DNA from 3 places in the Kocuria sp. WRN011 genome. Region 1 is predicted to be linked to each of the others. Evidence: riboswitches for the same ligand, from Rfam matches in the RefSeq annotation. Region 1 holds a riboswitch; each other region holds the start of a gene.

The links. Region 1 has a riboswitch for S-adenosylmethionine ahead of CKW39_RS11025 (MFS transporter). Riboswitches for the same ligand answer to the same signal wherever they lie in the genome.
Region 2: it holds a riboswitch for S-adenosylmethionine, as region 1 does, so the genes downstream of both, CKW39_RS00150 (cobalamin-independent methionine synthase II family protein) here and CKW39_RS11025 (MFS transporter) in region 1, are expected to answer to the same signal.
Region 3: it holds a riboswitch for S-adenosylmethionine, as region 1 does, so the genes downstream of both, CKW39_RS03380 (bifunctional o-acetylhomoserine/o-acetylserine sulfhydrylase) here and CKW39_RS11025 (MFS transporter) in region 1, are expected to answer to the same signal.

What each region holds. Positions count from the first base shown of each region.
Region 1 is NZ_NSGI01000007.1:81,570-86,285, forward strand. It holds gene CKW39_RS11015 (MFS transporter) at 1-1,285, opposite strand, end outside; gene mtnC (acireductone synthase) at 1,322-2,086, opposite strand; SAM riboswitch class IV at 2,285-2,403, shown strand; gene CKW39_RS11025 (MFS transporter) at 2,451-3,830, shown strand; gene CKW39_RS11030 (NtaA/DmoA family FMN-dependent monooxygenase) at 3,879-4,716, shown strand, end outside.
Region 2 is NZ_NSGI01000001.1:31,093-35,808, reverse strand. It holds gene CKW39_RS00170 (CoA transferase subunit A) at 1-625, opposite strand, end outside; gene CKW39_RS00165 (IclR family transcriptional regulator) at 790-1,611, shown strand; gene CKW39_RS00160 (M23 family metallopeptidase) at 1,857-2,489, shown strand; gene CKW39_RS00155 (3-hydroxybutyrate dehydrogenase) at 2,486-3,238, opposite strand; SAM riboswitch class I at 3,332-3,422, shown strand; gene CKW39_RS00150 (cobalamin-independent methionine synthase II family protein) at 3,436-4,647, shown strand.
Region 3 is NZ_NSGI01000002.1:124,278-128,993, reverse strand. It holds gene CKW39_RS03390 (CPBP family intramembrane glutamic endopeptidase) at 1-768, shown strand, start outside; gene CKW39_RS03385 (VOC family protein) at 839-1,477, opposite strand; SAM riboswitch class IV at 1,593-1,711, shown strand; gene CKW39_RS03380 (bifunctional o-acetylhomoserine/o-acetylserine sulfhydrylase) at 1,788-3,182, shown strand; gene CKW39_RS03375 (homoserine O-acetyltransferase) at 3,179-4,354, shown strand; gene CKW39_RS03370 (SGNH/GDSL hydrolase family protein) at 4,351-4,716, opposite strand, start outside.

The sequences.
Region 1 (4,716 bases):
TGTAGCGGCCCGGCTTGCCCAGCAGCACGCCCACCACCGAGATCACGCAGCACGCCATGAGGAAGAGTGCTGCGGCCCAGGTCTGTCCGCCGGCGGCGGTGATCAGGGTGGCCGCGATGAGCGGGGTGAATCCCGCCACGATGGCACCGTTGGCCTCACGGGCCAGGGCGATGCCGCTGAAGCGTTCGGCGGCGGGGAACAGGCCCGCCAGGTAGGCGCCCTGCGAACCCGAGGTGCAGGCAATGACCACGCCGTAACCCACGGAAATGGCGGCGGTCGCAGCCATCGCGCTGCCCGAGGACAGCACCGAGAACAGCGGGAACGCACCCACCGCACCCAGCAGCGAGCCGAAGGCCAACACCTTATGGGCACCGAACCGGTCGGCGGCCAAGCCACCCAGCGGGGTCGCAAGCACGCCGCACACGGAACCGATGATCACCGCGGTCAACGCCGATCCCCGATCCATGCCCACGGCCGGTGAGGTCATGAAGGACAAGGAGAACACAGCCAGGATGTAGTTGAGCGCGTTGTGTCCGGTAATCGCGAAGAACCCCACGACCACCGCGCGCCAGTGCTCACGCACCAGGGCCACCACGGGCACCCTGCGGCGTTCCCCACGCTCTTTGGCGGCGTGGAGCGCGGCCAGGTATTCGGGGCTCTCCTCAAGCTTGACGCGGATGAAGATGGCCAGGGCGAACAGCACCGCCGAGGCCAGGAACGGCAAGCGCCACGCCCAATCCAACAGCACCTGATCACCCAGAGACGCCGCCCACAGAAACGCGCCGGTGGCCAGCACAATGCCGGCCGGGGGCGCGGCGAGCACGAGCGACGTCATCAGTCCACGACGCCGCGGCGGGGCGAACTCCGCAACCAGGGTCATGGCCCCGGCCAACTCGGCACCGGCCCCCATGCCCTGCAGCAGACGCAGCAGCACCAGGAACACCGGGGCGGCCACGCCGATCGCGGCGTAGGTGGGCAACAGGCCGATGCCCACCGTGGCCACGCCCATCAGAATCACGGTGAGCAACATGGCCGGGCGGCGACCGTAGCGGTCCCCCAGGTGACCGACCAGCACACCACCCAGCGGGCGCGCCACGAAGCCCACCGCGAAGGTCGCGAACGCGGCCAAGGAAGCACCAGAGTCCATTCCGGCGAAGAAAAGTGGGCCGATGATCAACCCGGCGGCCGTGCCGTACAAGGCGTAGTCGTACCACTCGATGAGGGTTCCGGCCACGGCAGCGAAAAGTGCGCGCCCGGCCCCGGGGCGCATGGTGGTGTTGTTCACGGTGAAAGCTATCCCGTCTGAAATCTCCCGATCGCGCTAGCGGGACGCGTAGCGACGGATGAACCGTACCTGATTCAAACGCTGGATCTCGGGATGATCCCCCACGCCGGCGTCGTAGAACTGATCGCCGGGGCGGCGCACGCCCACGGTGTCCCACCCGGCCTGGCGGGCGGCATCCAGGGCCTCCACCTGGTCGGAGAAGAACAAGAACTTCTCGCGCGGTTTGCCAAGGGCCTCGGCCACGTCGTGGGTGATGTTGCGGAACGAACTCACCTCGTGTTTGGAACCGGCCGACTCCAGGGAGAAGTGCCCCTTGATCAGGGGAATCAGGTTGCCCTCGGGCGAGTGGCTGAACCACGCGCGCTGGGCGGGCAGCGTGCCGTTGGAGAAGATGAACACCGGAATCGACTGCTCGGACCAGGTCCGCAACGCAGGAATCGCGTCGTCGAAGAACGGCGAGACGAACTCTCCCGCCGCGAAACCTTCCTGCCAGATCAATGCGTGCATCGTGCGCAGTGGAGCGGGCATCTCCCCCTCATCCATCCAGGCTTCCAGGACGCCCGTGAGGTCCTCTGCCGTGGCGGAACTGTCCAGTCCCGCCATCTCGATGATCTGCCGGCGAGCGCGGGCGACCTCGGGTTTGTGGGAGTACTCCTCGAAGTAGCTGGTGAAGCGTTTGCGGGAGTAAGGGTAGAGCTCGTCCCGGACGTACCACGTGGAGGAGAGGGTGCCTTCGATGTCGACCACGATGACCTCGGGTCGGTCGAGCACCAGTGCATTGGCGGCGGCGGGCTCAGGCATGGTCGGCTCCCTGTGTTCGTTCGACAACGGTGTCTGTCCCCGGCAACCCGGGGAATAGGCCCATTCTAGGCACCCGGGACGGGCGGAAACAGGAGGACGCACTCCTCGCGAGCCATCCCGAGAGGCATCCTCGGGGCGGTCACAAATCTTCATCATTTGTGGTGCTCAACGATCGTGTGGTTAGGTTCACGCGACAAGAATCACGAGTTCCGGTGCGAAGCCCTGGCTGGCCGGACGGCAACCCTCAGACGCTGTCGTGGGGTGCCCCAGGTGATGATTCGGCCCGTGATCAGTACCGGTACGGGCAAGGACGGCGTCCGGCTCACCAAACATTCTTCCGTGGCGCCCCGTCATGAGGAGTGTCATGGCCCCCGCCACCGCCCCGGTGCCCACGGTCACCGATTCATCATCAGCCCAGCGGACCCAACCCGCCACGGATCACGCGCTCGCGAGCGTGGGATCCGCAGTGCGTGACAAGAAGCGCGTGCTCGCCGCGTCCTTCGTGGGCACGACCATCGAATGGTACGACTTCTACCTCTACGGTGCCGCCGCAGCCCTGGTGTTCAGTCACTATTTCTTCCCGCAGGGTTCGGGCGTGGGCTCGATCATTGCCTCGTTCGCGACCTTCGCCATTGCGTTCTTCTTCCGGCCCCTGGGCGGCATCATTGCCGGGCACCTGGGTGACCGGATCGGCCGCAAGGCCCTGTTGGTCGCGTCCCTGTTGATCATGGGCGTGGCCACCACGGTGATCGGGCTGCTGCCGGGCTTCTCGCAGATCGGCTGGTTCGCCGTGGCCCTGCTCGTTGCCTGCCGCATTGCCCAAGGGTTGTCCGCCGGCATGGAGTGGGGAGGTTCCGCGGTGCTCTCCGTGGAACACGCACCCAAGGGGTTGCGCGGACTGTTCGGTTCCTTCACGCAGGTGGGTTCGGCGGCCGGCATGCTCTTGGCCACCGCGTTCTTCGCGATCATGCAGGGCGTCACCACCGCCGAGCAGTTCCAGGCGTGGGGCTGGCGCGTACCTTTCCTGTTCTCCGCCGTGCTCGTGATCATCGGCCTGATCATCCGCGCCGGCATCGAGGACGCCGAGGAGTTCCAAGAGGTCAAGCGCGAAAAGGTCGCCGCGTCGTCGCCGGTGCGTGAGGTGCTCACCCAGCACACCCGCGGCGTGATCGTCTGCATCGGTCAACGCATGATCCAGCCGGCCATCTTCTCCATCCTCACCGTCTACACGCTCACCTACGTGACGCAGCAGCGCGGCGCGAGTCAGTGGGTCATGATCTCCATCCTGATCGCCGCCGCCGTGGGCCTGGTGGGCGGCCCGTTCTGGGGCTGGCTCTCCGACCGCGTGGGACGCCGCCGCATCTCCATCATTGCCGCGGCCGCCATCGGCGTGTTCGTGTGGCCCTACTTCTACTACCTGGACCACGGGCCGCTGGCCTTGCTGCCGCTGGTGTACCTGATCGGCATGGCCGTGCTGCATGACAGCATCTACGGCCCTCAGGCCGCTCTGTTCGCCGAGCAGTTCCCCACCCACCTGCGCTACTCCGGGGTGTCCCTGGGTTACCAGGTGGGCACCATTCTCTCCGGCGGTCTGACCCCCATGATCGCCGCGTGGCTCGTGGCCACCGGCGGCTCCCCCTGGCTGCTGTGCGGTTACTTGAGCCTGCTGGCCGTGATCTCCGTGGTCACCGGCCGCATGGCCAAGGACACCGTGACCGACGCACCCGAGATCGCTCAGTACTGACTCGGCACCACCCGCACACGCGCCAGTACCAACCCGAAAGGATCCCTTTTGCCCCGCCCCTTGCTGCTCAATGCCTTCGAAATGCCCGTGCCCGTCCACCAGTCCCCCGGACTGTGGCGCCACCCCGAGGACCAGTCGCGCAACTACGCGCAACTGTCCCACTGGGAGCGGGAGGCCCAGATCATCGAGAACGCGGGCTTCCACGGCCTGTTCCTGGCCGATGTCCTGGGACTCTACGACGTGTACGGCGGGTCCGCGGACGCCGCCCTGCGCGGTGGCGTTCAGGTGCCCCAGCTGGACCCACTGATCCTGGCACCGTTGCTGGCCAAAGCCACCAGCACCCTCACCATCGGCGTGACCGCCTCGGTCACCTACGCGGCTCCCTATGACCTGGCGCGCCGCTTCTCCACCCTGGACGCCCTGACCGACGGGCGGATCGCGTGGAACGTGGTGACCTCCTACCAGGAATCGGCGGCGCGCAATCTGGGCCTGGGTCAGCAGCTGCCCCACGACCAGCGTTACGACCGCGCCGACGAATACATGGACGTGGTCTATTCGCTGTGGGAGGGCTCCTACGCGGACGATGCCTACGTCGCGGACGCCGCGAGCGGCGTCGTCGTGGACCCCGACAAGGTCAAGGGCGCGGAACATTCCGGCGAGTACTTCGACGTCCAGGCACCCGCTCTGGTCGCACCCACCCCGCAGCGCACGCCGTTCCTGTTCCAGGCCGGTGCCTCCCCGCGCGGGCTGAAGTTCGCTGCCAAGCACGCGGAGGCCGTGTTCTTCTCCGGGCCCACCCCTGAGCAGGTCGCCAAGTGGACCGCCGGCCTGCGCGAGGCCGCCGCCGAGTACGGCCGCGATCCCCTCTCGATCAAGGTCTTCACCA
Region 2 (4,716 bases), on a different contig from region 1:
CACCGGGCGTCACGATGTGGTCCGGATCCAGCTCGCCCGGTTCCACGATGTTCTCGACCTCGGCAAAGGTGACCTTGCCGGAGGCAGCGCACACCGGGTTGAAGTTCCGCGAGGTGCGGCGGTAGATCAGGTTGCCGTCCGTATCTCCCTGCCACGCGTGCACCAGAGCCACGTCAGCGACGATCCCGCGTTCCTGAACATAGGTTCGGCCGTCGAACTCCGCGGTCGGCTTGCCCTCGGCAACCAAGGTGCCAACACCGGTGGCCGTGTAGAACGCGGGGATTCCCGCACCGCCGGCCCGCAGCCGCTCGGCAAGCGTTCCCTGGGGTGTGAACTCGACGTCGAGCTCACCCTCCAAGTACTGACGGGCGAACTCCTTGTTCTCCCCCACGTAGGAAGACAAAACCTTGGTGACTTGCTTGTTCTCGAGCAGCAGTCCCAGGCCTTTGCCGTCCACGCCCATGTTGTTGGACACCACGGTCAGGTCTTTCACGCCGCTGTCCCTCACCGCTTCGATGAGGTCCCGCGGGATACCGGACAGGCCAAAGCCACCCACGGCAAGGGTCATGCCGTCCCGCAGTGTGTCGGCCAGGAGTTCGGCAACGTTGTCTCTGAGTTTGGACACGGTCACCCTTTCGTAATGTGTGATCTCCATCTCAGCGTAGGAAGCGCCCACATCCTGGTCAATGAGCGCCCGCATTCTTCCGGTCAAGTCCTCATATTCTGAAAAACAGCGTCTAGTCTGTCCATAATGTGAACAACTTCGCGACAGCTCCAAGCCAGGGGACGATGATGACGACACCGGATTCCAATACCTCGTCGCACTCCCGCTCACCGCATACCCAGAGGGGCACTCAGGTCGTGGCCCGGGTGGCGGCCATCCTGCAGGCGGTTGCCGCGAGTGAAACGGCTGGCTCTACCGCGGCAATTGCGCTCCACACCGGACTGACCAGGCCCACCACCCATAGGCTCCTGACGGCGCTGGCCGATGAAGGCCTGGTCGACCGCACCGAGAACGGCAACTGGGCGCTCGGACCCGAACTCCACATCCTGGGCACCGTGGCGGCCCAGCGCTATCCGGCACAGGAACTCGCCACCCCGTGCCTGCAGCGCCTCTCGGAAGCCACTGGTGAATCCGCGTTCTTCTCCGCGCGCCGCGGCAACGAGGTCATCTGCCTGGCGCGCGTCGAGGGGTCGTTTCCGGTCCGCTCCCATGTGCTTTACGAAGGGCTCCGCCTCCCGCTGGGCGTGGCGTCCGCGGGGATCGCGATCCTCGGTCAACTCCCGCCGGATCAGCTCGAGACCGCCCTAGCGGACACCCGGGACGAACGGCAACGCCTCGGCTCTCAGCACCGCGACGCACACGTCCGCAAACTCGTCGCACGCGTTCGCGACCACGGTTGGTCCCTGAATCCGGGACGCATTGTCGAAGGGTCATGGGGCATGGCCGCCGCGGTGTTCGATGCCTCCGGACAACCCCGGTACGCCCTGTCATTGACCGGCATCGAATCAAGATTCCGCGCCGAACGCCGCCCCCAACTGGGCGCGGCGCTGCTCGATCAGGCGCACAAATTGTCCACGGCCCTGCGCACCGGGGCGCCCTCGGCGTAAGGTGCCGGGCCGCCCTCGGCGTAGGGTGCCGGGCCTGGAAGGGTGTGCGGGCGGCGTCGTCGGCGTGGCGTACGGGCCGGACCATGTGATGAGGGCTTACTGCGCAGTAGACCCGGTTACTTTGTCGTAACCCCTGACGAAATGGTTCGCCGACGCCGCTCGGCCCACCCGCCGTGCGTGCCGGGGTGTGTGAGCGGCGTCGTGGCCTATTCCCACGAGTCGCCGGACGGGCAAGAATGAAGGGCATGGAACTCGACTATCCGTTCCACGGGCGGTGCCTGGTGCAGAACAGCCCCGCGAATCGAGTGCCGAGCCACGGAACCGATCGGTTCGGCACCAGTTTCGCGATGGATTTTGTGCCGGTGGATGGACAGAACCGTTCGGCCAGGTTCACTGGCACGTCGCTGTTGCGCACGGAGGCTCCCGAGAAGTTCGTCGGTTTCGGACAACCGGTCATTTCACCCGTGACCGGCACGGTGGTTCTGGCGGACGACCACGCCGAAGATCACGACGCCTTCCGCGGGTTGTCCTCCGTTGGTTACGCGCTGACCCAAGCCTGCCGCGTCGCCGCCGGATGGGGCGCGTTGGCTGGAAATTACGTGGTGGTGCAGGATTCCTTCAGCGGCCAGTACGTAGCACTGTGCCACCTGCGGCAAGGCAGCATCAGGGTTCGAGTTGGCCAGAGCATTCAGGCTGGGACCGCAGTTGCCCAATTCGGAAATTCTGGGAACAGCACCGAACCGCACGTGCATGTGCAGGCGGTCGATTCTCTGGATTTCGCTCAGGCTGTTGGCTTACCCCTGTCATTTCCGGACGGCCTACCCCGCAACGGTCAGATCGTGGGCGACGGCCCGGAGCGCCCGGTGCCATCTGGCTAGGACGCCGTCCAGCCGCCATCCATCGTGTAGGCAGCGCCGGTGACCATGCCGGCGGAGGGACCGGCCAGGAAGGCAATGAGCTCGCCAACCTCCTCCGGCTCAACCAAGCGCTTGATCGCTGATTCGGTGAGCATGATCTTCTCGACCACTTCGTCCTCGGGGATTCCGTGGGTGGCCGCTTGGTCCTTGATCTGCTTGTCCACCAGGGGCGTGCGCACGTAGCTGGGGTTCACGCAGTTGCTGGTCACACCGTGCGGAGCGCCCTCCAGAGCTACGGTCTTGGACAGGCCCTCCAACCCATGCTTAGCGGCGACATATGCGGACTTGAACGCCGAGGCGCGCAGACCGTGGATCGAGGACACGTTGATGATTCGCCCCCACTCCCGCTCGTACATGTGAGGCAGGGCGGCACGGATCAGCAGGAACGGGGACTCGAGCATGAGCGTGAGGATCCGGTGGAAGTCGGCGGGATCGAAGTCCTGGACGGCCGTGACCTTTTGAATCCCGGCGTTGTTGACCAGCACATCCACGTCGAGACTCAAGTCCGCGAGCGCTGCGGTGTCGGTGAGGTCAACGGCCCATGCCTCGCCCCCGACTTCTTGCGCCATGGCCTCGGCGGCCTGAGGGTCGATGTCGGCCACGATCGCGTGGGCGCCGCGTTGCGCGAGGGCCCGAACCGCTGCCGCGCCGATGCCACTCGCCCCGCCGGTGACCAGTGCCTTCTTGTCCTTGAGCGTGCTGTCCGACATGCCCCAACTCCTCGGTAATGGGTGATCTACGTCCCACACATTACGCGCGCCACAATTGGCCCGACCACCCACCCATGATGTTTGATGAATGGGTACCCATCCAGAGCGGCCGAGAGATCTGGCTCGTTGACGCCGCAGCAACCCGGGATTCAGCCCACGGTGCTACCGCCAGGACCGATGGAAAGGACTGCTAGTTCATGCCTCAGAACACCGATCGTATTCAGACCACCCACGTAGGATCGCTGCCCCGCACTCCCGATCTACTGGAGGCCAACAAGCGTTTCCAGGAGGGTGAAGCCACCGCCCAGGAGTTGGATGCCGCGCTCGACAACGGCGTGATCGACATCGTTCGCAAGCAGCGCGAGATCGGCCTGGACATCGTCAACGACGGCGAATACGGCCACACCATGTCTTCCTCCGTGGATTACGGCGCGTGGTGGAACTACTCGTTCTCCCGCCTGGGCGGATTGACCCCCACCAACGAGGACCGCTGGCAGGACGCCGAGGTCAAGCGCTCCTCCCCCGGCAACATCGTTCTGACCAGCTTCCCGGACCGCCGCGACCGCGCTCGTTTCCGCGACGCCTACGAGGACCCCACGGCCGGAGTTCTCGCGCACCGCGCCTCGGTCGCCCAGCCCAAGATCACCGGGCCGCTGACCTACGCCGGTCAGGAAGCCGTGGCCGGTGACATCCGCCGTCTCAAGGACGCGATGGCCGAGACCGGAGCCCAGCAGGGTTTCGTGGCCGCGTTGTCCCCGGGTTCCTGCGCACGTGTCCGCAACGAGTACTACTCGACCGACGAAGAGCTCGTGTACGCCTGCGCGGACGCCATGCGCGAGGAGTACAAGGCCATCATCGATGCCGGCCTGACCGTTCAGATCGACGACCCCTCCATCGCCGAGTCCTGGGACCAGATCAACCCCGAGCCCACCGTGGAGGACTACCTGGCCTTCACCAAGATCCGCGTGGACGCCCTCAACTACGCCCTGCGCGACCTCCCCGAGGACCAGATCCGCTTCCACCTGTGCTGGGGTTCGTGGCACGGCCCGCACACCACAGACCTCGAGTTCAAGTACCTGGTGGACCTCATGCTCACCATCAACGCGGGCGGCTACAGCTTCGAGGCGTCCAGCCCCCGCCACGGCCACGAGTGGAAGGTCTGGAAGGACCACACGCTCCCCGAGGGCAAGGTGGTCTACCCCGGTTTCGTCTCCCACTCGACCAACGTGGTGGAGCACCCGGAGCTCGTGGCCGACCGCATCGAGCAGTACGCGTCCGTGGTGGGTCGCGAGAACGTCATCGCCTCCACTGACTGTGGCCTGGGCGGTCGCCTCCACCCCTCGATCGCGTTGGCCAAGCTCGGCTCCCTGGTCGAAGGCGCGCGCCTCGCGACCGAGCGCTTGTTCTAGCAAGGTTCGCGAGCGGCGTCGGCAATCAATCGACGACGACGCCGCTCGCGCCACCCGCCTCTGCCCCCT
Region 3 (4,716 bases), on a different contig from region 1:
GACTCCCAGCGCCCGCAGCCCCTCGAACAACGCCCCGCACGCTCGGAGCTGTGGTTCCACATTGTGTTGGTCCTAGGCGTCTCGCTGGGCTCATCAGCGGTGTACGCCGTGCTCAATCTCGCCGAAACACTGTCTCGTGGGCCGCTCTCGGATGCCCAAGCCACCTTGAATCAGGTCCTGAGTCCGGTCCCGGCCATCGACCTGCTCAGGCAGCTTGCCAGCATCGGTTTCGCCCTGGTCCCGGTGGCCCTGGCGCTGTATCTCATGGCGGATTCTCTGCCGCGGATCAAGGGCGTGCTGCGTCGCATCGGCATGGACGGTCGCCGCCCCGTGCGGGATGCACTGTGGGGACTCGGTTTGTTCCTGGTCATGGGGCTGGGAACCCTGGGGCTCTACCAGGCCGGACGCGAACTGGGCCTCACCGCAGCCATCAACACCTCGGCGCTCGATGAGCACTGGTGGACGGTGCCCGTCCTGATCCTCTCCGCGTTGCGCCACAGTCTGGTCGAGGAAATCATCGTGGTTGCTTTCCTGTGCGATCGACTGCGCCGCATCGGGTGGTCCTGGGTCACGATCGCGGTCCTCACCTCGGTCTTCCGCGCCAGCTACCACCTGTATCAAGGCTTTGGGCCCGCCCTGGGCAATCTGGTCATGGGTCTCGTGTTCGTGTGGGTGTACCGGCGCTACGGTCGCCTCGCACCGCTGCTCATCGCCCACGCGCTCCTGGACATCACCGGTTTCCTGCTCCCGCAACTACTGGCGGGTTAATCGACGACGACGCCGCTGCAGCCACCTTTTCGAGCGAAAGGTTGCGGCAGCGGCGTCGTCGACGGGAAAACTAAATGGTGACCAAGCCGTCCGGCGTAGCGAAGGAAACCGCCATGACGCCGGGCGTCCCGTTGGGAGCGGACCAGGTGACGTCGAGTGAGGCCAGCACGTCCTCGACCGGGCCACCCAGCCACTCGGTCACGCGCTCGGGCGAGCCGGCAATGTCCATACCGGCCAACTGAACGTCCGTGATGCGCGCCTGGGAGGGATGCATATCGGACTCGGAATCGAAGCGAACCATGAACGGCAACTGGGGATCCGAGATCAAACCCTTCACGCCGATCTGATGCCACTCCAACTGACGACCGTCCGGGAACAACCGGGAACCGGGTACGGAGGGGCGGCCCAACTTGTCCTCGTAGGGCGTGAGGTCCTGCACCTCGACCACCCAACCGAGCCAACCGCCGCCGGCTTCGGAACGTGCGCGGACGGCCTGACCGAACGGCGCCTTGTCTGCGGCGGGGTGCTCGAGAACCTCGACCACTTCCACGTACTGGTGCCCGGTGAGCGGCAGGATCATGTTTCGCGTACCGAAGCGCGGGTGAATGCCGCCCTTGACCGGCTCGATCCCTAGCTGATCGGCAATCCGTTCCGTGGTGGCTTCAAGACCATCGGATTGAGCTGCGAATGAGACATGATCCAGTTTCATGGTCACATCGTGGCACCGCGCACAGTGGTCTCCAAATCGAGAGCTGAAACATGACCGTGTGACGCGGGTAACTCGGCTTGACGTTCGAGGTACCGGCTCCGGACAATGAAGGGCAGGTCACGAGAGTCAGCGACAAGCCCCAGCTAGCTGACCGGCAACCCTCCCTCCGCGGTGGGGTGCCCTGGGTGAGGACCAGGCCGCATCGAAATACTTCGGTGTTGGCAAGCGCGGGTCACAGGTGCCCGATCGCTGCACGGGCACCGTGCTGCGGATCGATCACCGGGCCCCTGATCCTGAGAGGGAGTGCGGTATGAGCCCCGCAGCCACCCCGTCCAACCCAGAGGGTTGGGCCTTCGAAACTCGACAGATCCACGCGGGTCAGGAACCCGATCCCACCACGGGGTCCCGGGCGCTGCCGATCCACCAGACCACGTCCTACGTGTTCCCGGATGCGGAGACGGCAGCCAACCGGTTTGCCCTGGCCGAGCTTGGGCCCATCTACACGCGCCTGACGAACCCGACCACGGAAGTGGTCGAGAACCGCGTGGCCTCCCTAGAGGGAGGCGTGGGTGCACTCATGCTCAGCTCGGGCCAGGCCGCCTCCACGTTCGCGATCCTGAACCTGGGCGGCGCCCGAACTCACGTGGTGGCTAGCCCATCCATGTACGGCGGCACGTACAACCTGTTGCGCCACACGCTGCCCAAACTGGGTGTGGAGACCACGTTCGTCTCCGACCCTGACGATCCCGAGGCGTGGCGCGCGGCGGTCAAGCCCAACACCGTGGCGTTCTTCGGGGAGACCATCCCCAATCCGCGTAATGATGTGCTGGACATCGAGACCATTTCCGCGGTGGCACACGAGTCCGGTGTGCCGCTGATCGTGGACAACACCATTGCCACGCCGTACCTCATCCGCCCGATCGAGTGGGGCGCTGACATTGTGGTGCATTCCGCGACCAAGTTCATGGGTGGTCATGGCACGTCCATCGGCGGCATGATCGTGGACGCGGGTAACTTCGATTTCGGCCAGGACCCGCAGCGCTTCCCGGCTTTCAACGAGCCGGACGATTCCTACAACGGCCTGGTCTACGCACAGGCGCTCGGTAAGGACGGGATCTTCGGGGTGAACCTGTCGTACATCCTGAAGGCGCGCGTGCAGTTGCTGCGTGACCTGGGATCGTCGATTTCCCCGTTCAACGCGTTCCTCATCGAGCAGGGGATCGAGACGCTGTCCTTGCGTATGGATCGGCACGTTGCGAACGCACAGAAGGTCGCGGAGTGGCTCGAGGCGCGCGACGACGTTCGCGCCGTTTCCTATGCGGGCCTCGCCTCCTCGCCGTGGCACGACCGCGCCCAGAAGTACTCGCCCAAGGGTGCCGGTTCCGTGCTCGGATTCGTGCTCGACGGCGGGCGCGAGGCGGGTACCGCGTTCGTGGATGCCCTGACCCTGCACTCCAACGTGGCCAACATTGGCGATGCCCGTTCGTTGGTGATCCACCCTGCCTCCACCACGCACTCACAGCTGACCGAAGAGGAGCAGCGGGCCACGGGTATCGAACCCGGGTTTGTGCGGCTGTCCGTGGGCTTGGAGTCCATCGATGACATCGTGGCCGACCTGGAATCCGGATTCGAGGCCGTGGCCGCGCTGGGTGAGGCTGCGGCGTCGTCGACGATCGGCTCGGATGGAGAGGGAACGCGGGCGTGACCATCGTGGGAGGCGGGACCACCGATTCGCTCGTGCGCGAGGACGGCGTAGTGGGCTATATCGACGTGGGTCCCTTGACCTTGGAATCCGGGTACCGTCTCCCACGCGCGCGCTTGGCCTACGAAACGTGGGGGCACCTCAACGAGGACGCCTCCAACGCCGTGTTGATCGAGCACGCACTGACCGGGGACTCCCACGTCGCACGCGGCCAGTCGCGCGAACACGCGCCCGAGGTTGAGCGCTTGGCCGCGGAAGCGGGCGGATGGTGGGATGGACTGGTGGGTCCGGGGGCGGCCATCGACACCGATAAGTACTTCGTGGTGTGCGCCAACATTCTCGGTGGTTGCTACGGCAGCACCGGTCCGGCCACCCAGGCACCACCGGAAGTGGACCCGGACCAAAAATCGTGGGGTTCCCGTTTCCCGCGCATCACCGTGCGGGACACGGTGATCGCGGAGGCCGTTCTGTCCGATGCTTTGGGAATCGAGCGTTGGCGACTGGTGATCGGCGGCTCCATGGGGGGTGCCCGGGCTCTCGAGTGGGCCGTGATGTACCCGGATCGAGTGGCGGCGTGCGGCGTGATCGCGGCGTGTGCTTCGGCCAGCGCGGAACTGCTCGCATGGGGACAGGCCCAAGCGCTCGCGATCCGGCAGGACCCGAATTTCCGCGGCGGGGACTACTACGACAGTGAGTTCCCGGAAGCGGGACTGGGCCTCGCGCGGCGCATCGCCCACATCACCTACCGCTCAGCCGCGGAGTTGCACTATCGGTTCGGCCGTGAGGCCCAGCCGAATGAGGACGTGGACGGGACCTACACGGCCGAGCGAGGCCGCTACCGCGTGGAAAGCTACCTGGACCACCAGGCCTCCAAGCTCGCGGGTCGCTTTGACGCGAACTCGTACCTGAGCGTCAACGAGACCCTGATGTCCCACGACATCACGCGTGGCCGCGGCAGCTTGGAAGAAGTGCTGGCAGGCACCTCGTGCGAGTGGCTCGTGGCCGGGGTCGATTCGGACCGGTTGTTCTTCCCTGCGGAATCGGCCGAACTCGTGCGGGCGCTGCCGGGTGAGCAGACCCTGCACATGATCAGCTCGCCGAGCGGTCACGACGGGTTCTTGATCGAGGCACCTCAGCTGGGCATGCTGCTCAAGAAGTCGGTGTTGAAGGACTAACCCTGTCCGGCCTCCGGGTCGGAGGGGTGCCGGTCGCTTGAAATCTGCGCATTCGCTTGTTCACCCGCACCCGGGATCACGGCTCGGCCGAATTTCGGCCGCTTGGCGGTGATGGAGTCTCCCGAACTGCGCTTGGTGAGGCGGCGGGCAACCCACGGCGCAAAGTGCTTCCGAGCCCACACGAGATCATCCCTGCGGACTTCCCGCTTTGTCCTGGCAGGTTGTGCTTCCAGGGCATCGGGAACTAGTCCGTGGTCGACGCCCAGGGAATCCAGGACTTCCACCGCGATCCGCTGATGACCCAGGGGAGAGAAGTGCAGTCGATCCGGCGCCCACATCAACGGATCGGCCAGTTCATGCAA